Desulforamulus hydrothermalis Lam5 = DSM 18033: one gene and its partner. The protein of the gene in region 2 interacts with the protein of the main gene of each other region in a pairwise test. Links are inferred from orthologs where the notes say so. Each region holds a gene or a part of one and is shown on either strand. Other genes may lie near its edges.

What was found.
Region 1: the proteins of rimP (region 2) and rpsL interact in binary tests that used the Escherichia coli proteins (3 or more experiments, as listed by UniProt). The link is inferred for Desulforamulus hydrothermalis Lam5 = DSM 18033 from one-to-one orthologs.

What each region holds. Positions count from the first base shown.
Region 1 is NZ_CAOS01000007.1:39,519-45,856, reverse strand. Bases 3,657-6,338 are described here. They hold rpsL (30S ribosomal protein S12), read right to left. Parts: upstream 5,344-6,338; coding sequence 4,969-5,343; downstream 3,657-4,968. Other genes in these bases: rpoC (DNA-directed RNA polymerase subunit beta'), read right to left, coding at 5,807-6,338; DESHY_RS04785 (ribosomal L7Ae/L30e/S12e/Gadd45 family protein), read right to left, coding at 5,465-5,716; rpsG (30S ribosomal protein S7), read right to left, coding at 4,435-4,905; fusA (elongation factor G), read right to left, coding at 3,657-4,422. Also shown: rplC (50S ribosomal protein L3), read right to left, coding at 1-553; rpsJ (30S ribosomal protein S10), read right to left, coding at 636-944; tuf (elongation factor Tu), read right to left, coding at 1,096-2,298; more of fusA, read right to left, coding at 2,344-3,656. UniProt on the Escherichia coli protein: With S4 and S5 plays an important role in translational accuracy. Interacts with and stabilizes bases of the 16S rRNA that are involved in tRNA selection in the A site and with the mRNA backbone.
Region 2 is NZ_CAOS01000015.1:95,874-102,473, reverse strand. The notes cover bases 3,657-6,600. They hold rimP (ribosome maturation factor RimP), read left to right. Parts: upstream 3,657-4,869; coding sequence 4,870-5,331; downstream 5,332-6,600. Other genes in these bases: rnpM (RNase P modulator RnpM), read left to right, coding at 6,531-6,600; nusA (transcription termination factor NusA), read left to right, coding at 5,355-6,518; DESHY_RS13015 (CehA/McbA family metallohydrolase domain-containing protein), read left to right, coding at 3,657-4,625. Outside these bases: DESHY_RS13030 (PolC-type DNA polymerase III), read left to right, coding at 1-1,040; DESHY_RS13025 (hypothetical protein), read right to left, coding at 1,086-2,372; pdaA (delta-lactam-biosynthetic de-N-acetylase), read left to right, coding at 2,547-3,506; more of DESHY_RS13015, read left to right, coding at 3,591-3,656.

The DNA of each region.
Region 1 (6,338 bases), on a different replicon or contig from region 2:
AGTTGCGTTCGGCATCCACCTTAACAACTTCCAGGTTTTGTACGGTTACCCGTTCAACACCATAGTGGCCGGGCAGCTTTCTGCCTTTAAAGGTTCGGGCAGGGCCTTTGGCTGCGGAGGAACCGGGCCGACGGTGATATTTTGAACCATGGGCCATTGGTCCGCGGTGGAAGTTATGGCGTTTAATGCCGCCGGCAAAACCGCGTCCTTTGGAAGTTCCTACAACGTCCACCTTTTCCCCGGCGGCAAAGATGTCCGCTTTGATTTCTTGACCTACTTGATATTCTTCAAGGTTTTCTACCTTGATTTCCCGCAGAAAACGCACCGGACGCACGCCGGCCTTGGCCAGATGGCCCTTGATGGGTTTGTTGATCAGGTTTTCGCGTTTTTCGCCAAAGCCCAACTGAACGGCTGCATATCCGTCATTCTCGGGAGTTTTTTTCTGTACCACCAGGCAGGGGCCGGCTTCTACAACAGTTACCGGGATGGCCACACCTGCTTCGTTAAAAATTTGGGTCATGCCCACTTTTTTGCCAAGAATACCTTTTGGCATGACAAAACACCTCCTGTTATAGTCAGAGGTTAGAAGCCCGTGGGTCCCCCCAGGGCTTCTAACATACACTCTCGGGGTCAGATTACAGCTTTATTTCAATATCCACGCCAGCAGGCAGATCCAGGCGCATCAGAGCGTCAACCGTCTTGGGAGTGGGCTCCAGGATATCGATTAAGCGTTTGTGCACACGCATTTCAAACTGTTCCCGGGAGTCTTTATTTACGTGGGGGGAACGCAAAATGGTGTAAACACTTCTTTCGGTGGGCAGAGGTACCGGACCTGCCACCTGAGCACCGGTCCGCTTGGCCGTTTCAACAATTTTGCCGGCGGACTGGTCAAGCATTTGATGATCAAAGGCTTTCAGCCTGATTCTTATTTTTTGGCTTTTCATACTTTCTTTCTCCCTTCGTCCGATTTGCGGACTGCTCCGTGAAAATTACCTCACAAGGCGAGCAACCTTCCACTTCATCGCTAGTCGACCGGAAGCCCGGCGTTTCCTGCGGACTGGCCGCCCGCCGGGCCGGTTCCACGACCGGCTAAAATTACTCGCGGATGGCGGTTACTACGCCGGCGCCTACAGTACGGCCGCCTTCACGGATAGCAAAGCGCAGGCCTTCCTCAATAGCGATGGGGGTGATCAGGTCCACCTTCATCTTGATGTTGTCCCCGGGCATGACCATTTCTACGCCTTCCGGCAGTTGTACCACACCGGTTACGTCGGTGGTACGGAAGTAGAACTGAGGACGGTAGCCGTTAAAGAAGGGGGTGTGACGGCCGCCCTCTTCTTTGGTCAGGACGTATACCTCTGCTTCGTACTTGGTGTGGGGCTTAATGCTGCCGGGTTTTGCCAGCACTTGGCCACGCTCGATTTCTTTACGGTCAACACCGCGCAGCAGGCAACCGATGTTGTCACCGGCTTGCGCAAAGTCTAACAGCTTGCGGAACATTTCTACGCCGGTTACTACGGTCTTGCGGGGCTTGTCGTTAAGACCGACGATTTCCACTTCATCCTGTACTTTTACTTGGCCGCGCTCAACACGACCGGTAGCCACAGTACCACGGCCGGTAATGGAGAACACGTCTTCTACCGGCATCAGGAAGGGCTTATCAACATCCCGCTCAGGGGTGGGAATGTAGGAGTCTACTGCATCCATCAGCTCCCAGATCTTGCCGCACCATTCGCACTCACGCTTGCCGCAGCCGCACTCCAGGGCTTTCAGGCCGGAACCGGCAATAATGGGAGTGTCGTCGCCGGGGAATTCATAGGAGTTCAGCAGTTCGCGCACTTCCATGTCCACCAGCTCAAGCAGTTCGGGATCGTCTACCATGTCAGCTTTGTTCAGGAATACCACAATGTAGGGTACGCCTACCTGACGGGACAGCAGGATGTGCTCACGGGTTTGCGGCATCGGACCGTCAGCGGCGGATACAACCAGGATGGCGCCGTCCATCTGGGCCGCACCGGTAATCATGTTTTTAACATAGTCAGCGTGACCCGGGCAGTCAACGTGAGCATAGTGACGATTGCCGGTTTCGTATTCTACGTGGGCGGTGTTAATGGTAATACCGCGTTCACGCTCTTCGGGAGCGTTGTCAATTTCGTCGTAACGCTTAACTTGGGCGCCGCCGGTGGTAGACAGAACTACGGTAATGGCGGCGGTAAGGGTGGTTTTGCCGTGGTCAACGTGACCGATGGTACCAATGTTTACGTGGGGTTTGGTACGTTCAAATTTAGCCTTAGCCATGGTTATTACTTTCCTCCTTGCTCACACGCGAAAGAATCTTTCTGCTTATCCTTTTCGCTTAGCGATAATGCCTTCGGCAATATTTTTGGGAACTTCTTCATAGTGGTCGTGCTGCATGGTGTAGGTGCCACGACCCTGGGTTTTGGAGCGCAGGTCCGTGGCATAGCCAAACATTTCTGCCAGGGGGACGTAAGCGGTGACAACCCGTGCGTTACCCCGCTGACCCATTTCTTCAATACGGCCGCGGCGGCTGTTCAAATCGCCGATAACATCTCCCATGTACTCTTCCGGAACCACCACTTCAACTTTAAAGATGGGTTCCAGCAATACCGGGTTAGCTTTTTCGGCTCCGTTTTTAAAGGCCATCGAGCCGGCAATCTTAAAGGCCATTTCCGAGGAGTCCACCTCGTGGTAAGACCCGTCATAGATGGTAGCCCGGATATCAACCATGGGGTAGCCGGCCAAAATACCGTTTTCCATAGCTTCTTTGATACCGGCATCTACGGCAGGAATGTACTCTTTGGGTACTACGCCGCCGACAATTTTATTAACAAACTCGTAGCCCGGGCCACCCGGCTCCATCGGCTCCAGTTCGATCCACACATGACCGTACTGGCCTTTACCGCCGGACTGACGCACAAACTTACCTTCTGCCTTAACGGCTTTACGAATGGTTTCTTTATAAGCCACTTGGGGCCTTCCCACATTGGCCTGCACCTTAAATTCGCGCATCAGTCGATCCACGATAATTTCCAGGTGCAACTCGCCCATGCCGGAGATGATTGTCTGACCGGTTTCTTCATTGGTGCTTACCCTGAAGGTAGGATCCTCTTCGGACAGTTTGGTTAAGGCAACACCCATTTTGTCCTGGTCAGCTTTGGTTTTTGGTTCAATGGCCACGGAAATAACCGGATCAGGGAATTCCATGGATTCAAGAATAATGGGATGCTTTTCGTCACAGAGTGTGTCACCGGTGGTGGTGTCCTTCAGTCCTACAGCAGCGGCAATATCTCCGGCAAACACCTGAGGAATTTCTTCCCGGTGGTTGGCATGCATTTGGAGAATACGGCCGATTCGTTCTTTCTTACCCTTTGTGGTGTTGTACACATAGGACCCGGCGTTTAATACGCCTGAGTACACCCGGAAGTAGGTCAACTTGCCTACATAGGGGTCTGACATGATCTTAAAGGCCAACGCAGCAAAGGGCTCGCTGTCGCTGGAAATCCGTTGATCGGCAGCGCCGGTATCGGGATTAATGCCTTGAATGGCCGGCACATCAGTGGGGGCCGGCAGGTAATCCACAATGGCGTCCAATAAGGGCTGCACACCTTTGTTTTTGAACGAAGAACCGCACAGTACCGGGGTAATTTTAACCGCCAGGGTGGCTTTGCGAATTGCCAGTTTAATTTCTTCTTCACTTAACTCTTCGCCTTCCAGGTACTTCACCATCAGTTCTTCGTCAAACTCCGCCACCGCTTCCAGCAGCTTTTCCCGGTATTCAGCCACCAGCTCCGCCATATCGGCCGGGATTTCGGTTTCTTCGCTCTTGGTGCCGAGATCATCGACATAAATAATTGCTTTGTTGGTTACCAAATCCACAATGCCGCGGAACTGATCTTCGCTGCCAATGGGCAATTGAATCGGTACCGGATTGGCACCCAGTCGGTCTTTAATCATGTTTACGCCGTTAAAGAAATCAGCGCCCACGCGGTCCATTTTGTTGATGTAAGCAATTCTGGGCACGCCATATTTATCGGCCTGCCGCCAAACAGTTTCAGATTGGGGTTCTACCCCCCCGACCGAACAAAACACAGCCACCGCACCATCTAACACCCGTAGCGAACGTTCTACCTCAACTGTAAAATCCACGTGCCCGGGTGTGTCTATAATGTTGATACGGTGATTTTTCCACTGGGCAGTGGTAGCAGCAGATGTAATGGTAATGCCCCTCTCCTGCTCCTGTACCATCCAGTCCATGGTGGCTGCGCCATCGTGTACTTCACCAATCTTATGAACTTTCCCGGTGTAGAACAAAATACGCTCTGTGGTAGTGGTTTTTCCGGCATCAATATGGGCCATTATACCAATGTTGCGGGTTCTTTCCAAAGGAAACTGTCGGGCCATAATGATCCTCCCTTACCACCTGTAATGAGCAAACGCTTTGTTGGCTTCTGCCATTTTATGTGTATCTTCGCGCTTCTTAACGGTTGCTCCGACGTTATTTGCTGCATCCATAATTTCTGCAGCCAGTTTCTCAGCCATCGACTTGCCGGCACGCTTGCGGGTAAACATTACCAGCCAGCGAATACCCAGGGTTTGACGACGCTCTGCCCGAACCTCAACAGGCACCTGGTAGTTGGCACCACCGACACGCCGTGCTTTTACTTCCAGGACAGGCATCGCGTTTTTCATGGCTGCATCAAAAACTTCCAAAGGGTTTTTGCCGGTTTTTTCCCGGATTATTTCAAATGCTTCGTAAACAATTCTTTCTGCCAGACCACGCTTACCTTCCAGCATAACCTGGTTAATAAGCTTGGTAACCACTTTGCTGCCATACACAGGATCGGGAAGCACTTCCCGCTTGGGGATTCCACCTCTTCTTGGCATCATTTCTCCCCCCTTTACCCAGTAATCTCTTTTATATTTGAAAGTAAAAATTATATTTTAACTTTATTTTTTCGGACGCTTGGCCCCATACTTGGAACGGCCGCGGTTGCGGTTTTGCACACCGGCGGAATCCAGCGCACCGCGTACGATGTGATAACGCACGCCAGGCAGGTCCTTAACACGACCGCCACGCACAAGCACTACCGAGTGTTCTTGGAGGTTGTGGCCAATGCCCGGAATGTATGCTGTAACCTCAATGCCGTTGGTTAAACGAACACGGGCCACCTTGCGCAGGGCAGAGTTGGGCTTTTTCGGGGTTGTGGTGTAAACCCTGGTGCAAACGCCGCGCTTTTGGGGGCATTCCTTCAGCGCAGGGGCTGTGGATTTGTACACAACCTCCTCACGGCCCTTGCGAATCAGCTGGTTAATGGTAGGCATCTCTCTCTACACCTCCTCTCGAAGTTCTGCTTGGTCGAGGTTCGAGACTCGAGGTTCGAGGTTCGATGCTAACGAATGGTTCTTTAGACCGAACTTCGAACTTCGAACCTCGAACTTCGAGTTAAAACTCAGTAATAGAGGCAATGGCACAGCCTACGTCAATGCCGCAGGCTCTGCCCAAATCTTTCATGCTGTCCACTTTAACAGTGGGTATGTTTTTTGTGGAACAAATCCGCAGGATAGGATCCACCACCCTGGCTTCGGCATCGGCCGCCCAGTACACCTGCTTGGCTTGAAGTTTTTCCACAGCCTTTAATGTCTGTTTTGCCCCCACAGTTTTCTTGCGTGCTGACTTTAAAGGCTCCAAAGACATGGTGATCCACCCTCCTGCAATCAAACACTTACATATAATATCATTTACTATAACGCGTGTCAATAATTTGTATTTTTAGTTCCGGCAGGGTTATTTTTCTAAAGACAGGTCGAAATCATCCAGTTTTTCGTCCGGCAGCACCCGGTAGTCCCGGTTGCGTTCTCCGGCTGCCAGCAGCAGATCAAAATCTTCTTCCTGTTCCTGCTGCTGTCCGGTGGTCACTTCTATGTTGCGGTAGCGCGACATGCCTGTGCCGGCAGGTACCAGTTTGCCGATAATAACGTTCTCCTTCAGGCCCAACAGCGGGTCTGTCTTGCCTTTAATGGCCGCTTCGGTCAGCACCCGGGTGGTTTCCTGGAAGGAGGCTGCCGAGAGGAAGGAGTCGGTGGCCAGGGATGCTTTGGTAATACCCAGCAGCACCGGCTTGGCCACTGCCGGTTCTTTGCCGGCCTCGATGGCCTTGCGGTTCTCCTCCTCAAACTCAAAGACATCAATCAGGCCGCCCGGCAGCAGATCGGTGTCGCCGGCCTCTTCTACCTTCACTTTCCGCAGCATCTGCCGAATCATTACTTCAATATGTTTATCGTTAATTTCTACCCCTTGCAGCCGGTAGACCCGCTGC
Region 2 (6,600 bases):
TTCTGGGACATGACGATCCCACAGTAATCCGTATGCTGGAGGATTTAACCGGTATTAACGCCAGAACAATCCCGCTGGATGAACCCAAAACCATGAGTTTATTTTCTTCTACCGACGCTCTTGGTGTGACGCCCGAGGAAATCCGCTCTCCGGTGGGGACTTATGCCATTCCGGAATTTGGCACCAAATTTGTGCGCCAGATGCTGGTGGATACCAAACCAAGCACCTTTTCCGAGCTGGTGCGCATATCAGGTTTTTCCCACGGCACAGATGTCTGGTTAAACAACGCCCAGGATTTAATTTGCTCCGGCACCTGCAAACTGTCAGAAGCCATTTCAGCCCGGGATGATATCATGGTTTACTTAATATATAAAGGACTGCCGCCCAAACAGGCTTTTAAAATTATGGAAGGTGTTCGCAAAGGCAAGGGTGTTAAGGAAGAAGACGCAGAAACCATGCGGGCCCATGGCGTGCCGGAATGGTATATTGAGTCCTGCCGCAAGATAAAATACATGTTTCCCAAGGCTCATGCCACCGCCTATGTTATGATGGCCTTCCGCATTGCCTGGTTTAAAGTTTACTGTCCGGAGGCCTTCTATGCAGCATATTTTACAGTACGGGCGGATGATTTTGATGCCGAACTGATGGTTCAGGGACCGCAAAAAATCAGGCAGGCAATTGAAGAAATCGAAGCTAAAGGAAACGGCGCTTCGCAAAAAGAGAAAAACATGCTTACTATTTTAGAAGTGGCCCTGGAGGCCAACTGCCGGGGGATTAAACTGTTGCCGGTAAATCTGGAAAAATCGGATGCAGTAAAATTTATCGTTACTCCGGCCGGCTTGCTTTCGCCCTTTGCCGGTCTGCAGGGTGTAGGCACTGCCGCTGCCCAAAACATTGTGGCCGCCCGGCAGGAGGCCCCCTTCACATCGGTGGATGACTTGCGCAACCGAGCCAAGGTTTCCAAGACTGTAATTGAGGTTTTGCAAAACCACGGTTGTTTGGCCAATCTGCAGGCATCCGATCAAATGGTGTTATTTTAAGTTTGCAACTAAACCTAAAATCATGTTTTACTTTGCAAAGTTGTATTAGTGGCAGATCAGCATAAAACCACGGGGCAGGGTGCTGAGCAACAGGTTTAAATCTGCTTCATTCAGGTAAATGCAGCTGTATGATTTGGGAAGACCCAGGCTCCCGTGGTGATCGGACATGTTGGCCGGCAGGTGGTGCAGCAGGATGTCGGCATTTAGCCATAACCAACCCGGAGCACCTGTCCGGCGGTTTTGTTCATAAAGGGTGCCTGTAGGAAGTTGTCTTGACTTAACAGCCACCGTCATTTTTTTTAAGGTTTTATTGCCTTCCATCAACCATAAAGTTGGTGAAGCACCAAGTTTTAATTCCAGCCACTTGCTGTTGCCCAGATTGGTCGTAGTAAAGGAAAACTCATAGTCCAGCGTTTCATTGCTGGCGGCCGTCAAACGGACTTTTGCGTGATAGGTTTGACCCGGCAGCATCACCCGCTCGGGTATGTATTTTGCCTGATTATTTGTGACCCGGGTGGTACCCGGTAATCCCGGAATGATAAACCGGCCGGATTTTAACTTTTGATTGGTTGTGATTATGAGATCGCGGGTTAACCAGACACTGGCGGCACCCGGACGGGGTAACACTTGTTCAATTAAAAACTCCGGCGCGGTTTGGAAATGTACAATGATGTCCTCTGCCAGCCGGGTGCCGTTTTTACCAGGTAAACCTTTTTTTAACTTGATAGCATACTGCTGCCGGTTTGTCAATTTTTTGGCCGGCCAGAATAGCCAGCGGCTGTAGTCTGAAACGGCGCCTTGTGCTTTTGGATTTGCCGGGGCAGGCTCCAGTTTCCCTGGCAGCGGAAGATCAATATATTGCTGTATTTGCCCTGGCTCTACATCAGTGTTAAACTGTAGAATAACCGGTCCCCGGGATGGCACAGGGTCACCGGCAATACCTGCCAAGCGCAGCTTTACCTGCGGCTGAAACTGGCCGCCGGCCCATACATAAAAAGGCCAAATCATGGCCGGAGCTGCTTTAAAACGGTAATAATAAAGCTGACCTCGCGGGTAACCCGGTTCGCTTATTTTTATTTGCAGTGTATTGGCTGTTATCCAGCGGCCGGAAAAGGGAAGGGGTGCCTGGTCTGATGTTTGATAAAGCACCAGCCGGCCGGAGGCAAGAGGTTTCATGGGCACCAAGAATTTAAAGGTAACGATTACTTCCCCCTCTACACTGTCTTCCACCCGGCAAGTAACCCCGAAGGCTGCTGCGAACCAGAAGACCAGCAGAACAAACAAAACAACCGTATACTGAATAATGCGAAGCCGGCTGATTTGGATAATCATACTGAGGTTCCCCCAACTTTTTGGTTTTGGCTTGGCACAACAGATAAATGGCTTCGTAATTTATATATTTACACTGCTGGCATAATATGACTGTCCTGCCTGGTTAAGGGAAATAATATAAAGCAAACTTGCGGTATTTTATCAATTGCCAACAACTTAATTTGGGAGGTAACCATGAAAAAAGGTCTATTAGTGGCTGCTGCAACGGTGTTTGTCCTGTTCATGGCGGGGGGAGGACTGATGCTGTATAGTAAAAATTCTCCAGGACAAGAGCAGGTGACCCCGCCGGTACCGATCAGTACAGAGAACAGCCGGCCGGCTCCTGCCCTGCCGGCGGGAAGTGACCGGGAGACCGGCCGGGAGACAGCCAAGGTGGCAGAGCCTGACCCTAACAGCGGGCAGCAGAGTCCGGTTGCCGCCCGGCCACAGGCAACTGCTCAAGCGTTAACCGACAATGAAAAATTAAGCTGGTATTATAAGCCAAACAAAGAACATAAACTGCCGGAGGTTAATCCCCGGGGAAAGGCTTTATTAGAGAAGTATAACGGCATCTATCACGGGGATACCGGTGCAAAAAATATCTATTTAACTTTTGACGAAGGTTATGAGAACGGTTACACCCCCAAAATACTGGATACCCTGCAGGAAGCAGGGATCAAAGCCGCTTTCTTTATTACCGGGGATTACTTGCGCAAACACCCGGATTTGGTAAAACGTATGGTGCAGGAAGGTCACCTTGTGGGCAATCACACCGACCGTCATCCCAGCCTGCCGCAAATCAGTGATGCGGCGGTGATAAAGGAAATCCAGTCTGTCAGCGACAGCTTTGCCCAATTAACCGGCGCTTCGATGAAGTATCTGCGCCCGCCGATGGGTGAGTATAGTGAACGAACCTTAAAATTAACCCGAGATCTGGGTTATCGCCATGTTTTTTGGAGCGTGGCTCTGGTCGACTGGCGTCCGGATGCCGGTACCCCGGAGCAAAACCACAATACCGTTATGGAACGGTTGCATAACGGGGCAGTGATTTTGCTGCATGCTGTCAACAAAGCCAATGCAGAAATGCTGGCGGACCTTATTAAAGATTGCCAGGCCCAGGGTTACCGGTTTGCCAGTTTGGACGAAATCAGATAGCTAGAAATTACCTTTATACTTGTTCGGACAAATCCATTAGAATAGTTGTGGGAGATTTGTTGACTAATTAATTGAGGTGTTAAAATGCTCTACAACTATTCCGGTATTGCCCATATTCATACCAGTTATTCGGACGGCTCGGCCGATTTAAAGGAGATTGCACGGGTTGCCTGCAGATCAGGGGCGCATTTTATTTTAATTAATGACCACGATACCCTGCAAGCCAAGCACTTTGAAGGAGAGTGCTATCTGCACGGCGTGCTGGTGCTGATCGGGGCAGAGGTGACACCTCAGCGCAACCATTTTTTGTGTTATGATATTAACAACGTCCCCAGCCGGCTATTACCGCCGCAGCAATACGTCGGGGAGGTGTACCGGCAGGGTGGATTTGGTTTTTTGGCTCACCCTGACCAACGGGAAAACCCGTTATTTCCCGGACGCATGCATTGGGAAAGCTGGGATCTGGATTTGCCATTCGGTGTGGAAATCTGGAATTTTTTTGCCCAGTGGATGGGAGGTTTTAAAACCCTGGGGGGATTGCTGAAAAACTTTTTTTTCCCTAAAGCACGGTTACAACCGCCCCATCCGGAAACCTTGCTGCGGTGGGACCGGTTGGGGTGTACCCGTCCGGTACCGGCCATTGCCGGGGTGGATGCCCATGGGGGCAGACAATTTAACTGGTTGCCAACCGTTGTCAGCAGTTACCTGCACCAGTTTAAAACCTTGCGCACCCATGTTTTAACCCGACAGCCATTGCGGGGAGATGTTGCAAAGGATCGCCGGCTGATTTTATCTGCCCTGAAACAGGGCTGCAGTTATCTGGTCAATCACTTTGCCGGCAAAGTGCAGTTTTTTTCTTTTTTGATCCAGCACGGTAACAGGTGCTGGTATATGGGAGAAGAAGTAAGATACAGACCGGGACTGGTAATAAAAGTGACTTTACCTGAGCCGGCTCAAATTAGAATTATTAAAGACGGCAAATTATTTTGTCAAACCCATGCCGGTACTGTACGGCTGCCGCAAGCGGCACCGGGAGTATACCGGGTGGAGGTTTATAAAGGCAGCCGGTGGCCGCGGCCTTGGATTTTTTCCAACCACATTTATGTCAGAGCTGCGTGAGTCCGGATAAATTACCTGGTTTTTTGTGCATAGAATTAAGGTGCTTGAGATAGGATAGTAACAAATCCTTATACCTGAATGCAGAAGCCGGGCGTCCGGAAGCCTTGTCAAGAAATGGTTTGTATGGTATACTAATTATGCTTTTTGAATGTCGCTGATGTTTTAATTTTTTGTGTAAGGAGAGGAGTGGGTCATTCCCACTCTTTCGTATTACCTTGGGTAAAAACCGTAAGGAGGATTTGCTTTGGCAAAACATACCATAGCAGAAAAAGTTGCGGAAGCCGTTCAACCCGTTATTGATGAAGCAAACCTGGAACTGGTAGATGTTGAATATGTCAAAGAGGGCGGTAACTGGTACCTGAGAGTCTTCATTGATAAGCCTGGGGGTGTAGATCTGGATGATTGCCAGGCTGTGTCGGAAAAGATTGACACAATACTGGATCAATTGGATCCGATTCCCCAGGCCTATTTTTTAGAGGTTTCTTCACCGGGGTTGGAACGGCCTTTAAAAAAGCCTGCGGATTTTCAGCGCTTTAACGGTCATCTGGTTAATATTACTACCTTTGCTCCTATTAACGGGGCCAAATCCTTTACCGGCAAATTGCTGGACTATACTGACGAAGGGGTTCTGCTGGATATAAAAGGAAAACAACTGATGTTACCCCACCGGCAAGTTGCCGCGGCACGTCTGGCAGTGGAATTTTGAATTTATTATGGGAGGAGCAACAAGTGAATAGTGAGTTTTTAGAAGCTTTAAAGGATCTGGAAAAGGAAAAGGGTATCTCAGTGGATGTGCTTTTAGAAGCCATCGAAGCAGCCTTGCTGTCTGCCTATAAGCGCAACTTTGGTTCTTTGCAAAATGCCAGAGTTCATATTGACAGAGAAACCGGTGATTTTAAAGTTTATTCTCAGCGTGCGGTGGTAGAAGAAGCTCAGGATGACCGGGTAGAAATCTCTTTGGAAGAAGCCAGGAAAATTGATCCCCGCTATAATTTAGGGGACATGGTTGAAAATGAGGTAACGCCGCGCAATTTTGGCCGTATTGCTGCGCAAACAGCCAAACAGGTAGTGGTTCAGCGCATCCGCGAAGCGGAAAGAAACATTATTTATGAAGAATTTTCTAACCGGGAAGGAGACATTCTGACCGGGGTGGTGCAGCGCATTGAAAATAAAAATGTCTATATTGAGCTGGGAAAAACCGAAGCTATCCTGACGCCTTCTGAGCAAATGCCCAATGAAGAATACCGTCAGGGGGACCGCCTAAAAGCCTATATCGTTGAGGTGCGGAAAACCACCAAAGGTCCTCAAATTTTGGTTTCCCGTACCCACCCGGGGCTTTTAAAACGGCTGTTTGAAATGGAAGTGCCGGAACTGCAAGACGGCGTGGTAGAATTGAAGTCGATTGCCCGGGAAGCCGGTTACCGCTCTAAAATTGCGGTTTACTCCAAAGATGAAAATGTTGATCCGGTGGGGGCCTGTGTCGGTCCTAAGGGTATGCGGGTACAAAATATTGTAAACGAATTAAACGGGGAAAAGATTGATATTGTCAAATGGAATCAGGATCCTTCCAAGTATGTGGCGTCTTCTCTCAGCCCGGCCAAGGTGGTGGCGGTGGAAGTTTGGGAGGATGAAAAAGTTGCCCGGGTTATTGTGCCTGATTACCAGCTGTCTTTGGCCATTGGCAAAGAGGGTCAAAATGCCCGCCTGGCTGCCAAACTGACCGGCTGGAAAATTGACATTAAGAGCGAGTCACAGATGGCAGAACTTTATCCTGACTACCATGATCAAGCCGACTTGAACGGCAGCCGGGAAGATTACTTGACAGACGACTATGTTGAGGACTACAATTCATATCCGGCAGCTGATGAGTTGCTTGAAGAAGATGAGAAGTAAGGAGGTTTTGCAGTGCCCAGGGTAAAAAAAGTTCCGCTCAGGATGTGCATTGGTTGTCAAGAAATGAAGCCCAAGCGGGAAC